Regions from separate parts of the Rothia sp. HMSC062F03 genome, predicted to be linked through region 2. Evidence: riboswitches for the same ligand, from Rfam matches in the RefSeq annotation. Region 2 holds a riboswitch; the other holds the start of a gene.
What was found. Region 2 has a riboswitch for thiamine pyrophosphate ahead of HMPREF2674_RS08610 (bifunctional hydroxymethylpyrimidine kinase/phosphomethylpyrimidine kinase). Riboswitches for the same ligand answer to the same signal wherever they lie in the genome.
Positions count from the first base shown of each region.

Region 1: it holds a riboswitch for thiamine pyrophosphate, as region 2 does, so the genes downstream of both, HMPREF2674_RS05565 (ECF transporter S component) here and HMPREF2674_RS08610 (bifunctional hydroxymethylpyrimidine kinase/phosphomethylpyrimidine kinase) in region 2, are expected to answer to the same signal.

Region 1 covers NZ_KV830882.1:311,466-322,535, forward strand. The annotation lists gene HMPREF2674_RS05560 (ABC transporter ATP-binding protein) at 1-1,539, opposite strand, end outside; gene HMPREF2674_RS05565 (ECF transporter S component) at 1,604-2,224, opposite strand; TPP riboswitch at 2,283-2,383, opposite strand; gene HMPREF2674_RS05570 (DUF4235 domain-containing protein) at 2,650-2,883, shown strand; gene HMPREF2674_RS05575 (MFS transporter) at 3,025-4,431, shown strand; gene HMPREF2674_RS05580 (P-loop NTPase family protein) at 4,591-5,931, opposite strand; gene dcd (dCTP deaminase) at 6,069-6,656, opposite strand; tRNA gene HMPREF2674_RS05590 (tRNA-Gly) at 6,785-6,855, shown strand; gene HMPREF2674_RS05595 (thiamine phosphate synthase) at 7,587-8,207, shown strand; gene thiO (glycine oxidase ThiO) at 8,210-9,292, shown strand; gene thiS (sulfur carrier protein ThiS) at 9,342-9,539, shown strand; gene HMPREF2674_RS05610 (thiazole synthase) at 9,682-10,452, shown strand; gene HMPREF2674_RS05615 (ThiF family adenylyltransferase) at 10,443-11,070, shown strand, end outside.
Region 2 covers NZ_KV830898.1:249,065-260,134, reverse strand. The annotation lists gene HMPREF2674_RS08620 (ABC transporter transmembrane domain-containing protein) at 1-165, shown strand, start outside; gene HMPREF2674_RS08615 (ABC transporter ATP-binding protein) at 167-1,915, shown strand; TPP riboswitch at 2,126-2,324, shown strand; gene HMPREF2674_RS08610 (bifunctional hydroxymethylpyrimidine kinase/phosphomethylpyrimidine kinase) at 2,313-4,070, shown strand; gene HMPREF2674_RS08605 (YoaK family protein) at 4,501-5,274, opposite strand; gene HMPREF2674_RS08600 (slipin family protein) at 5,476-6,249, opposite strand; gene HMPREF2674_RS08595 (transposase) at 6,468-7,298, opposite strand; gene HMPREF2674_RS08590 (nitric-oxide reductase large subunit) at 7,301-9,712, opposite strand; gene HMPREF2674_RS08585 (lysophospholipid acyltransferase family protein) at 10,312-10,992, shown strand.

The DNA of each region.
Region 1 (11,070 bases), on a different contig from region 2:
GTCGTGGGTGATGGAGATGACGGCGGTCCCGTCGGCAAGGAGTTCGCGAATGAGGTCGACGAGTTCGGCCCAGGTGCGGGCGTCCTGCCCGAAGGTGGGCTCATCGAGAATGAGTATTCTCGGTGCGGTGGCGAGCGCGGAGGCGACCGAGAGTCGTCGTTTTTCGCCGCCGGAGAGGGTGAAGGGGTTGGCGTCGAGCAGGTGGTTGAGGCGCAGGCGGGCCGCCAGGTCGTCGGTGCGAGCGGCGAGCTCATCTTCGTCGAGGGGAACGCGGTTGAGCGCGGCGAGTCGGCGGGGGCCGAGCTCGAGTTCTTCGCGTACGGTTCCGCGGATGAACTGGTATTCGGGTTCTTGGAAGACGTAGCCGATGCGGCTGAGCATTTGGGCGGGGGTCCAGGTGGGCACGTCCCAGTGGGCGCGCTGGCTATTCTGGCCGCTGTCCCGGCCGGCGCCGTGGTCGCGGAGCGTGTCGGTGGCGGCGAGGGTGCCGTCGGGGGCGGTGAGCAGACCCGCGAGGGTGAGCGCGAGGGTTGATTTGCCGGCGCCGTTGGGGCCGAGCACGCTGAGGTGTTCGCCGGCGCGCAGGGTGAGGTTGATGCCGCCGCGCAGCACGGGCAGGTCGACGGGTACGGGCGCGGGGGTGTCGCCGAGGCGTTTGATGGTGCGTCGGCGGGCGCGTCGCTGCTTGGGGGTGGGTTGCGCGCGGGTAATGCTGAGGTTTTCGGCGCGCAGTAGCGCTTCGCCGTGTTCGCTATCGCTGTCGTTCTGCGGTGCACGCGGCACGTAGTCGGGCACCCACACGCCGGCGTCGATGAGATCCCGACGGGCTTCGGCGAGCACGGTTCCGGGCGCGCCGTCGTGGGTGATGGTTCCGCCCGCGCCGAGCACGATAATGCGGTCCATGTGCGGCGCCCAAATGCTCACGCGGTGTTCTACGACGAGCAGGGTCGCGCCGGTGGCTTGCGCAGCGGTGAGGATGCTGTCGCGTACTTCCTGCACGCCGGAGGGATCGAGGTTGGCGGTGGGTTCGTCGAGGATCATGGCGCCGGGGTGCATCGAGAGGATGCCCGCCAGGCCGAGGCGCTGTTTCTGCCCGCCGGACAGTGCGCTGCTGGGGTGGTCGAGGGGCAGGTGGTTGAGCCCTACTGCGGTGAGGGCTTCGGTGACGCGGCCCCAGATTTCTTCGCGGGGTACGCGCAGGTTTTCGGGGCCGAAGGCGACGTCGTTGCCGACGGTTGCCATGACGATGGAGGATTCGGGGTCCTGCTGCATCATGCCTGCGGTGCCGCGTGCTTCGGCGGGTGCTTGCCCGTTGATGGTGATGGTGCCGCCGGCGGATTCCCCGTCGTCATCGTGGAGCACACCGGCGATGGCGTGCAGGAGCGTCGATTTGCCGGCGCCGGAGGTGCCCAGTAGCAGGACTTTTTCACCGGGGTTGATGGTGAGGTTGAGTCCGTTGATGACCGGTTCTGGGCGGCCGGGGTGGTGCCAGCTGAAGTTGTTGAGCTCGATGCGCGCCCCGCGCGGTGTTGCTTCCATGATGGTTCCTTAGCCTTTTGTGTGGCTGCTGTAGTGTGCCGAGTGGTGAGTGACTAGTTGGTGGTTAGCGGCTGGTCTTGCCGGATGCCAGCGAGGAGAGCACACCGGTCTTGGCGAGGTTCTGCACGAGAATCCATGCGAGGAAGCCCGCGATGACTGCGCCGGAGATGACGGAGCATGCTACGTAGATGATTGCCTTGACCGGTTCCATGTCGGGGTAGTAGATGAAGATTTCGTTACCGCCCATGAACAGACCGCAGAGTGCGCCGGCGAAGACCGCTACGAATGCGTCCCAGCGACGGTAGCGGAAGATTGCGAAGGCGATTTCAGCGCCGACGCCCTGGAAGAAGCCTGCGATCAGGATTTCGCCGCTCCACGCGCCGCCGGTGAAGAGTACGGAGATGAATGCTGCGACGATTTCGCAGAAGAGTGCTGCACCGGGCTTGCGGATGAGCAGGCCGCCGAGGGTGCCGCCGAGCAGCCACGCGCCGCCGATGATGGGGCGGAATTCGGGTGCTGCTACGAGTGCGGTTTTGGTGGCGGGGCTAACTGCGATGTCCCAGATCCAGAAGATGACGGCGCAGGCTACTGCGATAACTGCGGCGATGACGATTTCGTTGACTCGCCAGCGCAGGTTCGGCTTCTTCGGTGCGTCCTGCGTTGTGGAGGTAAGGTTCTGTGACATTGGTGGTCCTTCCTTCGTTGGAAGGGGAATGTTCTCGCCCTCTGATTGGACGAGGGCATTGAGAAGAAATTCGACTCCCTACGCCGGTACTAACCGGATCAGGTTCGAGGGTCTGCTTAGCACTCTCAGCGCCGCGGTGGCGCTCCCCTGTCGTTTGGGGTTCCTTGTCCGTACCGTTGTGGTGCGGGTGGGAACCCAGGTTCGATTGTAGGCGTGTCTGGCTGTTCGCGCCAATTTGCGGCTTTTTGTTTTCTTCTTCTGCCCGCATTACAGAATTGCACGGTGTACAATTTTGGGACGGAGCGGCTCCAAGGCGGCACGAACGCCTTAAACCCTATACGCTAGGGAGTGGCGCTCTTTTCTCACCCAACCCCGAAGGGGTTCGGGGGTGAGGCGCCGCATCATTAACACCAAAGGAGATACATATGAATCCCGTCGCAAAGCTTGCTCTCGCGGGCCTGAACATGGGCGCTGCTGCCCTGGTTGGTAAGGGCCTGGGCGCAGCCTGGACCAAGGCTACCGGTAACCAGCCTCCCGCCATTTCCCACGACTCCGAAGATACTCTGCGTCAGGTCATCCTCTGGACCGTCCTGACCTCCGTCGTGGGCGCCGTTGTCAGCTTCGGTATCGCCCGCGCGCAGCGTCGTTTCTTCAAGTAAAGACCATCCCTGAATGCTTCGTTCAGCGATGCGGGGCGGTGCGTACCTTCGCGGTGCGTACCGCCCGCGCTTTTCTAACGCGTACCAGCCTCCCGCAGTACCGGCCGATGCGACGCCGCTCGGCCATTTGAAAGCCCCTTCATGATGATTCGTTCCTCCCGCCAGCAGAAGCCTGCCCGTCCCGCCGTGGACCACGCTACGAGTCGCCGTTCGGTGACCGCGTGGGTCCTGTGGGATGTCGGTTCGTCGAGTTTCGACTCGATTATGATGACCTTCATCTTCACGGTCTACCTGACCAGCGGTTACTTCGGCACGCCCGAGCAGACCTCTTCGGCACTGTCGCTGGGTCTGACGGTTGCGGGTTTCCTCATCGCGTTTCTCGCCCCGGTCACGGGCCAACGCAACGACAGGTCGGGCCGCGGCATCTTCTGGCTGGGCGTGAACACGGTCCTGCTCGTGGCGTTTATGGCGGCCTGCTTCTTCGTCGCCCCCGACCCAGGCTACCTGTGGCTGGGTGTTTTCCTGGTGTCTGCCGCGAGTGTGTTTAGCGAGTTCGCGTACGTGAACTACAACGCGGTGCTGCCGCGCGTGTCGAACCCGAATAATATCGGTAAGATTTCGGGCACCGGCTGGGCCGCCGGTTACATTGGCGGCATCCTCGCTCTGGCCGTGGTGCTGTGGGGCTTCGTGCTGTCCCCCTCGTCCCTGGGCTTGAGCGAGGAGGGGGCTCTCAACATCCGCGCGGTGACCCTGTTCGCCGCGGCCTGGTGCCTCGTCTTCTGCGTGCCGCTGCTGATTCGGATGCGCACTCGCGAGCGCTTCCTGCCGGAGGTGCTGCCCACCCGCGAGCTGCGTTTCCTGGAGCTGGGCATGGAGCGTCTCTCCCCCGCCCGCCAGGGTAGCCTGCTCGCCTCTTACAAGGCGCTGTGGCGCACCATTAAGCGGCTGAAGATGACGTCCCCGCAGACCCTGTGGTTCCTGATTGCTTCGGCGGTGTTCCGTGATGGTCTGTCCGGTATTTTTACGTTCGGCGGTATTCTTGCGGCGGGCACGTTCGGTTTCAGCACTTCCGAGGTGATTCTGTTCGGTATTGCCGGTAGCGCTGTCGCGGCGGCTGGCGCGATCCTGGGCGGCTACCTGGATGACTACCTGGGCCCGAAGGCAATTATTGTTATCTCGCTGGTCGGCATTATCTTGGCGGCTACCCCGCTGATGTTCTTCCCCGAACCGGGCGTGTTCTGGGTATGCGCCCTGCTGCTGTGCCTGTTCGTGGGTCCGGCGCAGTCGGCCTCCCGCACGTTCCTGGCTCGCCTGGCCGAGCCCGGCACCGAGGGTGAGCTGTTCGGACTGTACTCGACGACCGGCCGCGCCACGAGCTTCCTGGCGCCGATGCTTTTCGGCCTGTTCGTGAGTATTCTGGGCGCCCAGATTTGGGGTGTTGTCGGCATCCTCGTGGTTGTGGTTGCGGGTCTGCTGATGCTGCTTCCGGTAGAGGCTCCCGGGCCCCTGCGGGTGCGGGCAAGCCGCCGCGAGAAGGTGAAGTCTTAGCCGCGGCGGGGCCCACGCGGTGCTCACACGTTGAATCCTGCGGGTCAATTCCCGCGGTCAGATTCCGCGCCCCTCACCGGGGTACGGCGAAGGGGCGGGCAGAGTTAATCTGCCCGCCCCTTCGCTATGCGCCATCGGCGCTAGGGTACGCTCATCGAGCTACTCGGTCACCACGTCGTCGTCTGCCTCGGCGGCCGTCTCGGTGGAGCCTTCCGAGGTCACCTCGCGGTTTTCCTCCGCCTCGTCCAGGACCTCTTCGCTGCCGGTTATCTGAGCCCAGGTCGCGTCGTCAATCAGCGGATCGTCAATCACGCGGACCCACAGCATCGAACCAGCCGCCAGAGCGCTCAAATTCTCGTCATACGCCTCCGCAGGCAGACCCTCAAAAATCTCAGCCAGACGCGCAAACAGGTCATCATACGAAATGTCGCCCTCAGCCTGCAGCCAGCACTCAGCCGCGAACTCCGACAGCTCATTCAGCTCAGTGTCACACAGCAGCAAGAACGGGCCGTCCTCACCCACACGCACACCCGAAGTGCCCGGCATACGAGACACCGCAATCGTACCGTTCAAGAACACACCCGGCAGGTGATCCTCAACCGTGTACTTCTCCAGGCTCTCAACCTCATCAGCGCCCGGCAGCTCACCACCATTCAGCAGATCCTGAACCAGCGGCAGGGTGTCCTCAACCTCCGAGTACACCAGGCGCCACACGCCGCCGCAACGCTCTACCAGCTTGGCCAGCGACACGACGCCCTCGGGGTGCTTCGCCAGGCCCGAGCTCTGCTCGCTCAGGAACACCAGCGCCTCGTGCAGCGGCACGCGTTCCAGGCGCGGCTCCTTGGCCTGCTCGTCACGCGAAATCAGCACGATACGGGTCAGCTTGTAGCCGCGGTCCTCGGGGTCGACCACGTTCAGACCGGCCTCAACCGGGTTCTGCTGTTCCTTCGGTGCATTCGGGTCGACAATCACCGACAACGGCTTCGGGTAGGGGGTCACGAAACCTTCATCCGAGATGACGGCGGTCTCGTCCGTCAGGTACGCCAGCTTCGAGCCCAAGAAACGCGAGGCCGTGGTCTTGCCGCTACCCGAAACTCCCACCAGGGCCAGGGCGCGCTTCGACTCGGGGTCACCGATAACCGCCGAATGAAGCATCACGCCGCTACCCACCAGCTGCTCAATCATCGCAACGGTGATGCGGCTCGTCAGGTCCTGCAGGCCCTGCTCCACGCTATCCACGCGCAGCGTGCCAACCTTCATGAACGGGCCCATCAGGGGCTGGGCTATGTCCAGAATCGGGGTGTCAGATACGGGGTGCACCAGCAGCACCTGGTCGTGGTTCGAAACCGCCTCATACGCCTCGTCCGGGGTCTCAAAAAATTCGGGGTTCAGCGGCTCCCAGGCACGCTTAAAACCCTCGATAAAAGCCTCAGACTGGTCAATCAGGTAGACGGAAACCTCCGCGCCCGCCAGGCGCAGAACAACAGGAAGCAGATTCATAACAATCCTTCAAATGAGTGAGAGAATAGCCCCGCACGCGAGTGAACGCACGAGACGCCGGGCGTACGCCCATATGAGGAGGCGCGGGCGACCCAGCCATGCAGGCCACCCGCGCCCCAACCCCGAACGGGAATAGACTACGACTCCGTCGGAATCATCGTCTGATGAAAATTCAAATAACTACGCGAAGCAGTCGGGCCACGCTGACCCTGGTAACGGTTACCGTACGCGCCCGAACCGTACGGATGCTCGGTCGGGCTGCTCAGACGGAAGAAGCACAGCTGACCCACCTTCGAACCCGGCCACAGCATAATCGGCAGGGTGGCCATATTCGACAGTTCCAGCGTCACGTGGCCCGAAAAACCGGGGTCGATAAAACCGGCCGTCGAGTGGGTCAGCAGGCCCAGACGACCCAGCGAGGACTTGCCCTCCAGGCGGGCGGCCACGTCATCGGGCAGGGTCACCTTCTCATACGTCGAGCCCAGCACGAACTCACCCGGATGCAGGATGAACGGCTCGTCGGGAGCCACCTCCACCAGACGCGTCAGGTCCTCCTGCGGCTGCGCGGGGTCGATATGCGGGTACTTGTGGTTATCGAACAGACGGAAGAAACGATCAATCCTCACGTCCACACTTGCAGGCTGAATCATCGACTCATCGTACGGATCAAGAACGATGCGTCCATCAGCAATCTCTTGACGAATATCGCGATCTGAAATAAGCACGTTTAAAGGATACCTGGCAGAGCCCGCAGACCGCAGGCTCGAGCCCGGCACGACCCGGGTGGTGCGTCACATTGGGCGGGGTGAAACATTTCACGAACCGGCACGGTACACGCTAGACTGGAGGGGATGCGGCTGTAGCTCAATGGTAGAGCGCACGCTTCCCAAGCCTGATACGCGGGTTCGATTCCCGTCAGCCGCTCTTCCAGAACCTCTCACTAAATGGTGAGGGGTTTTTATTTTGGGTTGGAGGTGGCGGTTGGGCCAAGAGTTTAGGATGCCGCTTGGGTTGGACGGGTCGAGGCGGTATGTTCCTTGCTCCTGCAGGGAACCCGTCCTCGCTCCGCGTCGGACACCCTGATGTCGCGACGGAACATACCGCCTCTCCCCTACCTCTCTCCCCCTCCCTGTGGTGCGAGGTAGGGTGCGGCTGTGCGTTGGGGAACGAACCGCGGGACGCTCGGCTTGGGAAGAGTGTGCGCCGGAGGAGGGGAAGGGATACTCCGGTTAGGTACCGCTGACAGCTCGCCGGGAAACGAAGGTTGGCAACCCAGTATGGCGGTGGTTCTGTAGGGAGGTCGGGGCGCCTTCCCGAGGGCTCATCGAGACAGGGCTTGTTGTAGCCCCATACGAGCGCGCAGCACAGCTATACCTTCCTGAAGCGACATCAGGGTGCCCGAGCTCTGCGAGGGCGGGTGCCCCTGTAGGAGCGAAGGAAGTGTATAGCGGGCCAAGCACGCGCATCAAAGCAAGCCATCAACTCCGGCAAGCTCCTCTGCAGGAGCGAAGGAAGTGTATAGCGAGCCAAGCGCACACACCTCACAACGATTGAAGGATGTTCAACTCACCACACAGTTGTGCTAACCTAACCACAGAAATTCAATGAGAGATTTTCTCAAAAAACATCTACTCGACGACGAATCGTAGACCCGCATGACCCGCGAAACGCACCCCTACACCACCCCCGCACGCCCCCTCGACCTGAACCTCTACCTCGTCACAGGCGACAACCCCCTCGAAACCGTCCGGGCCGCCCAACACGCCACCTGCATCCAAGTCAGGTCCAAACCCATCAGCGCGCGCGAGCTCTACCAGCTCACCGAAGCTATCGCCGGCATCATCCAGCCGCACCAGACCCTCCTCGTCGACGACCGTGTAGACGTCGCCCTCGCGTTGCGTGCCCGCGGCGTGCGCGTTGACGGCGTGCACATCGGTCAAGACGACCTGCCCGTAGCCGACGCCCGCGCCCTCCTCGGCGCCGACGCGATCATCGGTCTGACCACCGGCACCCGCCAGCTCGTCGAAGAGTCCAACAAGATTGCGCACCTTATCGACTACATTGGCACCGGGCCGTTCCGCCCCAGCCCCACCAAGCAGTCCAACCGCCCGCCCCTCGGCATTGATGGGCTCCGCGAACTTGCCGAGCTGTCCGCCGTGCCCACCGTAGCTATCGGCGACATCACCCCCGAAGACTGCCCCGCCATCCGCACCACCGGAGTTGCCGGAATCGCCATGGTCCGCGCCTTCGTCGACAACCCCGCGTTGCAGGCATAGCCATGACCATCACGATTATTGGCGGCGGAATCATTGGCCTCACTACCGCGTTTGAGCTCACCGAACGCGGCGAGAACGTGCACCTCGTCGATGCCGAAACCAGCGACTACGGCACCGCCGACGACGGTACGGCGCTCTACCCCGCCGCCAGCCACTACGCCGGCGGTATGCTCGCGCCCATCGCAGAAGTGCAATTCCAGCAGGACGCGCTCTTCCCGCTCATGACCACCAGCGCCGACGCCTACCCCTCCCTCATGGGCAGGCTCAGCCGCGCCACCGACCTGCCCACCGGCTACGACACCACCGGCACGCTCATCATCGCAGCCGACCGTGCCGACGCCGAGCACCTGCAACGCACCCGCGTCTACTACCGGGACATGAACCGCCCCGCAGACCCCGTCACCCCCACGCAGGCACGCACCCTCGAACCGCTCCTGGCGCCGCGTATCGCCGGCGCCGTGAGCATCCCCAGTGACCATCAACTGCACCCGCGGCTCATGAGGCGCGCCCTCAAAGACGCCCTCACCCGCCGCGGCGTCACCTTCAGCGCCGAACGGGTCACCGACCCGGACACGGGCGACATTATCTGCACCGGACTAGGGGCAACACTGCACGGGGACTACCCGCTACGCCCCGTCTACGGGGACATTCTGCGTCTGCGCGCCCCGCGGCCCATCCTCAAGCACGTGGTGCGCGGCTACGTGAACTCCCGCCCCGTCTACCTCATTCCCCGCCCCGACGGGGAGCTGTGCATCGGCGCAACCAGCCGCGAAGACCACCGCACGCTGCCCGCCATTGACGGCGTACACCAGCTGCTACGTGACGCAATCCGGCTCGTGCCCGCCGTTGAAGAGTGCGAGCTTCTGGAGGCGAACGTCGGCGCCCGCCCCGGAACCCCGGACGACCTGCCCATCTTCGGGCACCGCACCCGTGCTGACGGCACCCGCCAGCTCGTGTCCACGGGCTATTTCCGCCACGGTATTCTGCTTGCCGCGCTCGCCGGCAAGGTTGGTGCGGAGGTCGCCTGCGGGGCTGAGATTCCGCCCATCATGCAGGCGTGCGACCCGGCACGATTCACCCACTAAACACAGTCCCTGCCGGGTGCACCCCGGCGCCCTCACGAAAGGATTTCGCGTGATCATCACCTACAACGGCGAGCCGCTAATCACGAATGCCCGCACCGTATTTGACCTTGTCCTGGACCAGTTTGGTACCGAAAATGGCGTGGCTGTGGCGCTCAACCGCAGTATCGTGCCGCGTTCCACGTGGCTGGATATGCCGCTGAACGAGGGAGATAGGGTTGATGCCCTCACCGCCGTTCAGGGCGGCTAATTCTCCAGCCTGAACCGGAGAGATACTCACCGGCAAAAAAGAACAGATATTCTCGGTTTTTGTTCCCTAAACCGGGCGCACCGTAGCGCCCCGCACCAACCAGCAAACCCCGTTATCTAGACGTTCCCACAGAGGAGAACTCATGAGCCTCACACCGCTCACCATCGGCGACCGCACCTTCACATCCCGCCTCATCATGGGCTCCGGAGGCGCAACCAGCATGGACCTGCTCGAGCAGGCGCTCATCGCATCCGGTACCGAAATGACGACCGTTGCCATGCGCCGTCACGCCGCAGGAACCCCCATTTTTCCGCTTCTGCAGAAGCTCAATATCGCGCCGCTGCCCAATACCGCAGGGTGCCGCACCGCAGCCGATGCGGTGATGACCGCGATGCTCGCCCGCGAGGCGCTGGGCACTTCCTGGGTGAAGGTCGAGATCATCCATGACGAAGACACCCTACTGCCGGACACCGTGGAGCTGTTGAACGCTTGCGAGCAGCTGGTCGCCGAGGATTTCACGGTGCTCGCGTACACCTCTGACGATCCGGTGGCTGCCGCTCGCTTGGAGGATGCGGGCGTTGCGGCGGTTATGCCGTTGGGCGCGCCGATTGGTACCGGCCTGGGCATTTTGAACCCGCACAATATTGAGCTGATTGCTTCTCGCGCGCAGGTTCCGGTGGTTCTGGATGCTGGCGTGGGTACCGCCTCCGACGCGGCCCTGGCGATGGAGCTCGGTTGTGATGCGGTGTTGTTGGCGTCGGCGGTGAACCGTGCTGAGGATCCGGTTGCGATGGCTCAGGCGATGAAGTTTGCGGTGCAGGCGGGCGCGTTGGCGCGTGAGGCTGGCCGTATTCCGGTGCGTGAGCACGCGAAGGCGTCGTCACCGTCGGAGGGTTTTGTCTCGTGGATGTAAACCTTTCCCCTACCCCGGTGAATCCGGAGCATGCGCGCCTGGATCGCGAGCGCACGGACCGTCAGCGTCGCCTGCCGGGCTTTGATCAGGATGCGGTGGCGGCTGCCCGCGTGTTGGTGATTGGTGCTGGTGGTTTGGGTTGTCCGGTGGTGCAGGCGTTGGCGGCGGCTGGTGTGGGGTATCTGCATATTGTGGATTCTGATTCGGTGGAGCTGTCGAATATTCAGCGTCAGCCGCTTTTTGGTGTGCCTGATGTGGGTGAGCCGAAGGCGGAGGTTGCGGCGCGCCGTGCCCTGGAGTTGTGCCCGTCGTTGACGGTTGAGACAACGATTCGGCATGTGGATGCGTCCTGGATTTTGGATCTTTTCGCCGCGTCGGCACCGGATTGTGTGGTGGATTGTACGGATACGTTTGCGTCGAAGTATCTGATTGCGGATGCTGCGCAGGTTGCGGGTTTGCCGCTGGTGTGGGGCACGGTTTTGCGTTTTGGCGGGTCGGTGAGTCTTTTTGAGCCGGATGGTGCGCATTTGCGTGATATTTTTCCGACGATTCCGCAGACGGTTGAGTCGTGTGCGCTTGCCGGGGTGTTGGGTGCGACGACGGCTGTGGTTGGTTCGC
Region 2 (11,070 bases):
GGTAGCGACCGCCTGCCCGTCGGCTACCCCGGCCTGCTGCAGGATTTGGAGCAGGTCTACGTTGTCTCCACGACCGCGGAGACGACCCGCCGCATGGAACGCGACGGCTACCCCGTCGCTCAGGCAGAAACCCCCGCAACCACTCAGAATCAGGAGGTGAACTAGCATGGCAAAGCAGCTCCCCATCGAAACCCCCGCCTACGTGGCACGCCGCATGTGGAACTACCTCGCAGCGCATAAGGGGCGAGCCCTCTACACCTTCGTCATCTACATGGTCAGCACCCTCATGGGTGCTGTGGTGCCCCTGCAGATTGGTGCCACCGTGGACGACGTGGTGGCGGGTAAGTTCGCCAGCTACCCGTGGCAGCCGATTCTGATTATTCTGGCGGCGTTCATCGTGCAGGCGATAACCCTTATGGTCTCCTCGTACAGTGCGGCCCGACTGGGTGCGCTCGTCACTCGCGACGCCAACCAGGACACCCTCGACGGCACCCTCGACCTGGACGCACGCACAGTGGAAGAAGCCGGCAGCGGCGACCTGCTCACCCGCGTGACCGACGACCTGTCCTCGGCAGCAAACGCTGTCAGCACAGACCTTCTCGGTGCAATCTACGTGGTCCTGTACTTCCTGGTTTCCACGATCTCCCTGGCGTTTGTGAGCCCCGCAATGGGTCTGATTATGCTGCCCATGATTGCCGGTCTTGCCCTCATCATGTCGAAGATGCTGCCGCTCATGGCGGCACGCAACCAGACCGCCCAGGAGCGCGTGAGCGACCTCAACAGCGTGCTGACCGAGAACATTCGCGGCACCTCCACGATCCGTGAGCTGGGCGTTCACACCGCCCGCGAGGACGCCTTCGCCGGTGAGAACAAGCGCCAGTTCGCCGCGCAGCTGGGCATGGTGCGCATCCGCCAGCTGTACTTCACCGTGGACGCTATCAACGCCTGGATCCCCACGATTCTGTGTATGCTCTGGGGTGCCGCCTGCGTGGCTCTCGGCTGGGCAAGCTGGGGCGCCGTGGCGACCGCCTCGGTCATGGTTTTCAGCCTGCGAGTCCTCGCCGACATGCTGAACCACCACGTCAGCAGCCTGCGCATCATGCTGGTGAACATGGGTCGTGTGTTCGGTGTGGTCTCCCTGGCGAAGAAGCAGCGTGAGGCGCGTGCACAGCACCGTGCCGAAGCGTTCGCCGCCGTATCTGATGAAGCCGTGAAGAACCCGGAGTACGCCATTGACTGCACCGACGTCTCCTACGGCTACTCGCCGGACGCCCTCGTTCTGGAAGGTATCAACCTGAAGATTCGCCGCGGTGAGGCACTTGCCCTGGTGGGTCGTTCCGGTTCGGGTAAGACCACCCTGGCTCGTCTGATTGGTGGTTCGCTGACCGCCCTGGAAGGCACCATCACCGTGATGGGCCGCCCGGTCGGTCACGGCGACTTCCCGACCGATGCCGCCGCCGATGGCCGCCCGCGCCTGCTGGTCTGCACCCAGGAAGCGCACGTCTTCTTCGGTACTCTCGCCGATAACTTTACGGTGGTCGTGCCGGACGCGACCGTCGAGCAGATGGGCGAGGCACTGGACGCTATCGGTGCCCGCTGGTGGCGCGACCTGCCGCAGGGCATGGATACTGTCGTGAGCGGCGCGGATTCGCCGCTGACCCGCGACCAGATTCAGCAGCTGGCGCTGGCACGTATTGTGCTTGCTGACCCGCACGCCGTGATTCTGGACGAGTCCACCACCCAGCTGGAGCTCGCGGACGCAACCGAGTCCCTGAGCGCCGTGCTGGCGAACCGTGCGGTGCTGATCATTTCGCACGATGCGCGTATCGCCTCGCTGGCTGACCGCGCGGTCCTGCTGCACGAGGGTAGGATCATTGCGGAGGGTTCACCGGCAGAGATTTTCGCCCTGACCTAAACCCGGAGGATAAGCCCGGCTGATAGTGCCCGGTACCGTGTGAAGCGGTGCCGGGCACTACGTGTTTAACGGGTGGTTTCCGTACAAGGGTGCACTGAAATCGGCGGCGGGGAGCCCTTGCAGTAACGCAGGACTCAAACGAAAATTTCGGAGAGATTCACTTGTCACCCGCAAAACTTTCAGTTACTAAGAATCATTGTGATAACCTGGCAGAGCGATATGGGGTGCCTTGAGACGCCCGCGACCCGCTAACCTGCCAAACTGACCGCCCAACGAAGGGCTACGGCACAGCGAAGAGCTAAGGCATAGTGGGCGCACGAAACGGCGTACGAACACTCAAGGCTGAGAGAATCACCCATTGAACCTGCTCTAGTTCGAACTAGCGAAGGGATTATCGATGATGGCAGAGCAGCCTACCGCGCCCGCGTGCGCACCCACTACCAACCCTGTACCCGGCGCGAGCGCCTCCGGAACCTCCCGGGCACCCCAGACAGCTCAGGTACCTCAGGCAGCTCGGGTGCCGAGGGTTCTCTCCATTGCCGGAACCGACCCCTCCGGCGGTGCAGGTATTCAGGCGGACCTCAAGTCCATTGCTGCATCCGGCGGTTACGGCATGTGCGTGACCACCTCACTGGTCGCCCAGAACACGTGCGGGGTTCGTGAAGTGTTCACCCCGCCCCTGGAATTTTTGACCGCGCAGCTTGCCGCCGTTTTTGATGACGTCACGGTTGACGCCGTGAAAATCGGCATGCTCGGCGACGCAGACACGATCCGCACGGTTCGTACCTGGCTGAGTGAGCATCCCGTGCCCGTGGTCGTGCTCGACCCGGTCATGATTGCTTCCAGCGGTGACCGCCTGCTGCAGGCGGAAGCGGAGCAGGCGTTGCGCGACCTCGTGCCGCTCGTGAATGTGATTACCCCGAACATTCCGGAGCTCGCCGTACTCTGCCAGAAGGAGCCCGCCCAGACTTTCGATGAGGCACACGAGCAGGCGGCGAACCTTGCTGCGGCGACCGGAACTACCGTGATTGTGAAGGGCGGCCACCTGTGTGGTCAGGACGCCGGTAACACCGCGGTCTTCCCGGACGGCACCTGCGCTCACGTGCGCACCCCGCGCCTGGACAGCCGTAATACGCACGGCACCGGATGCTCCCTGTCCTCCTCGCTGGCAACCCGCCTGGGCGTGGAGCTGCTCCAGCACACCGAAGCCGCAGAGTACACCGCAGAGCAGAGCGTTCTGACCAGCGAAGACACCCACCGCGCCCTGCAGTGGAGCACCCGCTGGCTCCACGAATCCATTGCCGCAGGTGCCGGTCTGCAGGTCGGCTCCGGTGAGGGCCACGGCCCGGTGGACCACGCCGCCCGTGCCCGCCGTCTGGAGGCTGCCGCCTCCGCGTACCCGTGGCATCACCTGCTCGCCACCACCGACTCTGAGGGCAATACTCTGGACGGCACCAGCCCGGAGCGTCTGCTGCCGGTCAGCCCCGTACCCGCCGGTGAAGCCGTCGTAAAGCCCGCCGGTCCCTGGACCGCCGCCCTCTGGGCAGCCGGTGGCGAAACCTGGCACCAGATCCTGGACCTGCCCTTCGTGCGTGCCCTCGGTGACGGAACCCTCGACGAGGACCTGTTCGCCTTCTACCTGGACCAGGACGCCCTCTACCTGCGGGATTATTCGCGTGCGCTCGCGACTCTCTCGGCGCGTGCTGACACCGCTGAGGCGCAGGTGCACTGGGCCGCCGGTGCGCATGAGGCGATTGCCGCCGAATCGCAGCTGCACGAGGGCTGGCTGGCGAACCGTGCGCGTCTGGGTGGGCCCTCACCGATTACGATGGGGTACACTAATTTCCTGCGTGCCTCCGCTGCCGGTGATGATTACGTGGTCGGTGCCGCCGCTATCTTGCCCTGCTACTGGCTGTACGAAGAGGTGGGCGCTGTGCTCTCCTCGCAGAATCATGCGGACCACCCGTACGCGGAGTGGTTGAGCATGTACGGTGGCGAAGAGTTCGCCGCGGAGGTGGCGCGTAGCCTCGCGGAGGTGGAGCGTGCGTTTGAGACGGCTTCACCGGCTCAGCGTGTGCGCGCGGCGCGGGCGTACCTGTCGGCGTGCGTGTACGAGCGTGAGTTCTTTGACCAGGCGCACCGAGCATTGCGTTAGTTTGCCGGGCGCTGCGCTAGATGATAGGCGCCGATTTTTGGGCTGAATACCGCCCCGGCATGGCGTGAGATGGGTGATTGATGCTTCACTCAAGCTACCGACGGTTCGGTGGTTGTGCCGGTTATGCTTAAGGCGTCGGTGAAAACCGTTTGCGGCAGGATTCCGGCCCTCACCCAACTGGCTGATGTCCCTGCCGCACCCGCACCTCTACGGCGTGTAACCGACCAGTTTGGCCCGCCGCAACCACCTCATCCACCCCCCCCGGCGGGCCAAACGCTTTCCTCCCGGGTTTCGGGGCTCCGTGTGAAAGCATTTCGTGTATAAATTCCGCATAGAAATATCCCGTGCAGATACTCTCATCTGCACGGGATATTTTGCTGTTCTGTTTTTCTGATCTGCCGCTGTCTATAGCCGCAGTCGGAGCAAAAGTTTATGCGCTCTGCCCCTCTCGACTCTCCTTCTTCTCCGCCGGGTAGCCGAAGCAGAACGCCACACCGGCCACCAGCGCGGCAAGCCAGATGGAAAATACACCGGCCCATCGGTACACAAGGGCCATGAGAAGCACTCCGGCTATAAAGGAGATGACCACGAGCGAGTAGTCGAGCGCTTTGAGTAGAGCTGCGCGGCGTCGCGCCTTCGCCTCATCTTTTGACGCTCCATCGGGGGTTCTCAGCGGAAGGTACAGGGAGCCGGCGGCGTACCAGGCGCTGAGCATTTTGCGCCAATTGCCGCTGGTCATGAAGAGCGAGAAGGGATTTTCGCCAATGCGCGTGTCCGCGAGGGCGTGAATCATCAGGCCGACCGTGAAGGCCAGCGCGCCCACCTGAAAGCTATTGCTCAGCGTTCTGTCCGTAAAGGGTACCGCGAAGCACACCAGCAGGAACGGCAGGAGCGTGCCAATGCGCCAGTGCCGCATCCGGGCCCGCTGCCCCAGCAGATCATGGATAAGATGCCCTCCCAGGTATCCGCAGCTGAAGAAGATGACGGAGAACCAGCGCAGGTGCACCGCATGGGGAGTATCGCGATGCAAGTCGGCGATGAGCAGAATAAAGTTACCGGTCTGCGTGGCGACGAGGGCCTCGTAGCGCATGTGTGAGAAGACGTCCACCGCGCCGCCCAGGGAGGCGAGGAGTAGCGCCATGATGCGCCCGTAGCGGCGAGGCGCGGGAATACGTCCAAGAGTCTCGCGGAGGTGGTGAAGCATGCGACCGCCCTCATCTGTCGGTGGTAGGTTCTGAAGACCCAGCCGGCGGGGGCCTTCTGGTTCCATGCTACGGCATGGACGGCGGCGGTTAGCGGATCGGGGGAGGAGCCCCGCGGGCCGGCCGCCGTTAAAGCGTAGGCCCCGAGCAGCTATCTGCTCGGGGCCTACGTACTATTCGGTTTTTAGCTTAGGGGGAGTATCCTACTTGCTCTCGCCCTTGAGCGCACCCACGAGCGGACTAATCACGTCCATGGGCAGCGGGAAGACCACGGTCGAGTTCTGGTCGGCGCCCAGCTCCAGCAGGGTCTGCAGGTAACGCAGCTGCAGGGAAGCGGGGGACTGGCTCAGAATGTCGGATGCTTCCTTCAGCTCGCTCGAAGCCTCAAGCTCACCGCGTGCCGAAATGATCTTTGCGCGACGCTCACGCTCGGCCTCAGCCTCACGGGCCATGGCGCGCTGCATGGCCTCGGGAATCTCAACGTCCTTAATTTCGACGAGCTCAACCTGGATGCCCCAGTGCTCGGTGCGGGAGCCGATGATGGAGCGCAGGTCCTCGTTCAGGTCCTCGCGGTGTGCGAGCAGGGTGTCCAGGTCAACACGACCCAGCAGGGAACGCAGGGTGGTCTGGGCGATCTGGCTGGTGGCGATCGGGTAGTTCTCGACCTCAAGCACCGCGTTCTTGGCGTTGGTCACACGGAAGAGGACAACGGCGTTCACGCGGGCGGGAACGTTGTCCTTGGTGATGACTTCCTGCGGGGGAATGGTCAGGGTGATAACACGCATGTCAACGCGCTGCAGGGAGTCGACGAGGGGGAAGACCACGTTCAGGCCGGGCTTCAGCTCGGAACGCAGGTGGCCGAAACGGAAGGAGATACCGCGTTCATATTCGGGGATCACGCGGAACATACGAATCAGAATAAAAAGAACAATAACGGCAACTGGGATGAGGATTGTTGCCAGGGTGACGGGATCCATGGGTTTCCTTCACATCTATTCGGGATGGTTCATTCGGGGCATGTGCACCCATCGACTGCGCCTCGTACAGACTCGACGGGAGGGTGTGTTCGGAAAGTTTGTCAGCGGCACGTGGTGCTCGCGGCGGCCCTTCCGGTGGGGAGGTTCAGGGGGGGGGGATGCGCAATGGGCCTCCGCCCCGGCGGGGGAACGCCGGGACGGAGGGACCATCAGCATTGCTACTTCTTCGCCAGCTTCTCGGCGGCCTCAACTTCGGCCAGGTTCTGCTCCTGCAAGACCTCGTTCGTGGTCTTGTGCAGTCGCTTAACCGAGGCACCGGTACCGCTCCAGGCGGGGCGATCCGGGTCGAGGACCGAGGTGCGAACCGGCAGGGATGCATCCGCAATCATCTGCTTGCGGGCCTGCTCGGTACGGCGCTTACGCTCGTTCGAGACGCCACCCCACTTCGCGGCGAAGCGATCCATCTTCACGTTCATCGACTCTTCGGCGGTGGATGCGTGAATATGCTTCGGGTCACCCTCGAAGTTGGCGGGGGAACGCATGAGCTTAATCGCCAGCGGGTAGGTCAGCGATAGGACGACCACCACTGCGGCTGCCTCCACCAGAAGCTCCAGGGGAGAGTGCCACACGATGGCCGCACCAATCATGACCACAACGCCCAGCAGGGAGACCGCCACGGCCAGGCCGCGGTGGAATCGTCCCGACTCGGAGTAGGGCCACTCGTCCACCTCGCGGGTGAGTTCGCGGCCGTTTGCCGAGACGGTGCAGCTGTCCTTAATCGGGCAGGTGTTGCACACGCTGGGCTTAGCGCGGTAGCGCATGACGCGGTTGTCCGAGTCGAAGGCCGTGGCCCACAGCCACTGGTCTTCGGGGCAGAGCCACGCATCGCTCTCTTCGTGGTAGGTGAACCCGAAGGTTCGCGCCGCCACGACACGCTGGCTGGTGCGCTTAGCGAGAATATCGAAGCACCACCCCACGGCGACCAGGCCGAGCGCGTACACGCAGGCCAGCCACACGAAGAAAGATACTCCAGCAATCTGCTCAGGCATGGTTAGCCTCGACGATCGCTACGGTAGGGGCTGGTCTGCTCGGGCAGCTCCTCAGCAGCCTTGGCACCGGCGAACTCGGCGATACGAGCGTCGTCAACCACCTCGTACAGCGGGGGCTCGGGCAGCTCGAGGACGGTCTCCTTGGAGTTCTTGGAGAAGATCTCCTTGATACCCAGCCATGCCAGCTTGATCAGCGGGAAGATGCCGACCAGGAAGATGACGTCACCGGGCATACGCATCCAACCCATCACGGCGGAAGCGCCGTCGTGGATGAACGCGAAGGAACGAGCCTCGTAGTAGCCTTCACCAACGGACTTGTACAGCTGAGCGATACCCAGCGGCAGCAGCGAGATGAAGGACATCCACAGCAGACCGATGTTCAGGGTCCAGAAGGAGAACTTCAGGCCCTTCTCAGGCCACTTGTTCTCGGGAACCAGGTAGCGCAGACCGAAGACTGCGAACGCGATTGCGAGCATACCGTACACACCCATCATGGAGGCGTGTGCGTGGTTTGCGGTCAGTGCGGTACCGATTTCGAAGTAGGACACGATCGGCAGGTTGATGAGGAAGCCGAAGACACCTGCACCGAGGAAGTTCCAGAAGCCCACGGCGATCAGGAACATCACGGCCCAGCGGTGCGGGAAGGGCTTGGTGCGGTTGGAGTACTGGCGAGCACCCAGCTGCATGAAGCCCCATGCCTCAACGGTCAGGAAGGTCAGCGGGATAACCTCAGCTGCGGAGAAGAACGCACCGAATGCCATCTGCTCGGAGGGGGTACCGACGAAGTAGGTGTGGTGCAGGGTACCGACCACGCCACCGACGGAGTAGAGCACGGCGTCCATCATGATGATGGAGATAGCGATGCGCTCGCGGACAACGCCGAGCAGCACAAAGATGTACGCCACCATCACGGTGGTGAACAGCTCGAGGAAGTCCTCCACCCAGAGGTGAACCACCCAGAAACGCCAGAACTCGGCGACCGTCACGTGAGTGCGCTGGCCGGCGAGCAGACCCACTGCGTAGAACATGGGGATGGCCAGGCCCGAGAACAGGAACAGCCACGGCAGGGAGGTCTTCTTAGAGCCCTTCAGGCGGGCGGTGAGGGTTCGTGCGACGATCACAATCCAGATGAACATGCCCACGATGAGCAGAATCTGGAAGAATCGCGGCAGGTCCAGGAACTCCCACTGCTGCGAGAAGATGGAGTTGGTGGGGACCAGACCCTTCTGCGAGAACCATTCGTTCAGCAGCGAGCCGAGCACCACGAAGACCACGGCACCGATGAGGACGTAGGTCAGCAGACCCTGCTTCTTGGGTTCGCGGCGGGTAATCAGCGGGGCGATGAAGATACCGCCCGCCAGGAACGCGCCTGCGGTCCAGAAGAGGGAGAGCTGCAGGTGCCAGGTTCGGGATACCGTGTAGGGCAGCAGCTGGCCCATATCGATTCCGAAGAAGCCGGTGAGTTCTTCACGGTAGTGCTCGGTGAGCGCACCCACCAGAGCCTGCAGGAGGAAGAGCACCAGGATGGTTGCGAAGAGCAGGCAGGCTGCCTTCTGCGAGGGGGTCAGGCGAACTTCGTCGGGCTGGCGGAAGTCGAGGACGGGTGCCTCTTCAGCGTGCCAACCGATGGAACGGGACCAGCGGCCGTAGATGGCGAACATCAGACCCGTACCACCGATGAGGGTAATCAGGGACAGGGCCGACCAGACCATGAGGTCTGCGGTGGGCTTGTTGTCAACGTTCGGCTCGGAGGGCCAGTTGTTGGTGTAGGAGTAGGGCTGATCGGGGCGATCTGCTGCCGAGGCCCATGCGGTCCAGCCGAAGAAGGCGACGAGGTCGTGCAGTTCTTCGTCGTTCTTAATGGCGTCGGGGAACAGGCCCTGCGAGGTGTCGCCCTTCATCAGGGTGTCGCTGTAGTGCTTGAGCATGAGCTGGAAGCCCTTGGTCTCACCAGCGGACCAGGTCAGGGTCTTGGTCTGCTCATCGTACTTGTTCTCCTTGCGCCACTCGTTCTTGACGAGTTCGCGGGGGTCCTGCTTGCCCTGCTCACGATACTCCTTGATGGCGGCATCGGTGGTCAGGCGCAGGTACTCTGCAGTGTAGTCGGGGCCGAGGTAGGCACCGTGGCCGAGGACGGTTCCGTACTGCTGCAGGCCGCGTGCCTGGAAGAGTTCCTGACCATGCAGGATCTGTTCCTGGGTTGCGATTACTTTGCCGTCGTTGCCGACAATCTTGTCGGGCATCGGCATGGAGAGTGCGTAAGTGCGCATTGCGAGGACTGCCATGATGGTGAAGCCCAGGAGCATCACAAACGCAACAGCCTGTACCCAGCCCTTACCGGCATAGGCACCGACCGTGTCTGTGCGGCGGGCAATCTTAGCTGCCTCAGCACGCGAGACGGGTTTTGTAGCCATAGTGATATGTCTCCAGTGTGCGTGGATTTGCGGTTCGAATGGGACCGACGCACATCCGCTGGAGGGCGGCTCACTGGGTAGCGAATCGTCCGGAGAGGGAGGTGCGACAGCCCACCCTTACCCTATTTTTGCATATTAAATGCGCATTTATAAAACTTTGGTGACGAGGTGTCTCAATGTGACGCCGAGGTCATTCGGGGAGGATACTCCCGGGGCGACAGCGCCCGTACATTCCGTTGTTGTTCCTCGTGTCTACCCTACCAAAATTCACTTCGTGGCAAAAACAAAGGAAAGGCTTATATGCCGCAACCTTAAATATCAACCGGCGGTAAACGCATTATCCCCGCAAAAGCCCGATGCCCCCGCCGCAAAGCGCCGCCGAAGGAACCCTCCTGAACCCCGTTCGACCGGCCCCCGATAAACCCGGGAGGAACGGAGCTACGAGCGGCCCGGGGTATGGAATAATGAAATCGGTAGCGGACGCCAGCGCCCCTTATCTAACACGGTACATACGCGCAGCGGGGGAGTAGCCTCCCTCTGCACCGCGCACCCCACCGCCGGCCCGTCGTCCACCGTCGGTACAGCCTCCAGGAGTTCACATGAAGATTTATCAGGCATCCCAGAAAGCAGTCACCGGAATTCTGCGCACCGTTTTCCGCGCCCGCGTGACCGGTCTCGAGAACTTCCCCGCCACCGGCCCGGTGATTGTCGCCTCCAACCACCTCTCCTTCCTGGACTCCATCATTATTTCCGCCATGATGCCCCGCCGCGTGGCGTTCCTCGCCAAGGCCGAATACGTGAACACCCCCGGCCCGCGCGGCAAGATGATGAAGGCCTTCTTCGAGGCCGTGGACATCATCCCCGTCAACCGCTCCGACCGTTCCGAATCGCTCAAGGCCCTCGATATCGCCCTGGAGAAGCTGAACGAGGGCAAGGTCTTCGGTATCTACCCCGAGGGCACCCGCTCCCGCGACGGCTACCTCTACCGCGGCAAGATTGGCGTGGCCTGGCTGGCACACATGACCGGTGCACCCGTCGTGCCCGTCGGCCTGATCGGTACCGACCGCCTGCAGAAGCCCGGCTCGAACATGATTTACCCGCGCCGCTTCACGATTCGCGTGGGCAAGCCGCTCTACTTTGAGAAGACCGGCGAGAAGATGAGCGGCAAGCAGCGCCGCGCCACCACCGACACGATCATGGATGAGATCGCCCAGCTGTCCGGCCAGGCGCGAAAGAACGAGTACAACGTTTCGCCCTCAGCCGCACGCGACGCCGGCTAAACCTTCTTCCGGCGCGCACCGCGTAGACTTAAACCGCGCATCCACGCATGGGCCCGCACGCGGGGTCGGCGTAGGATG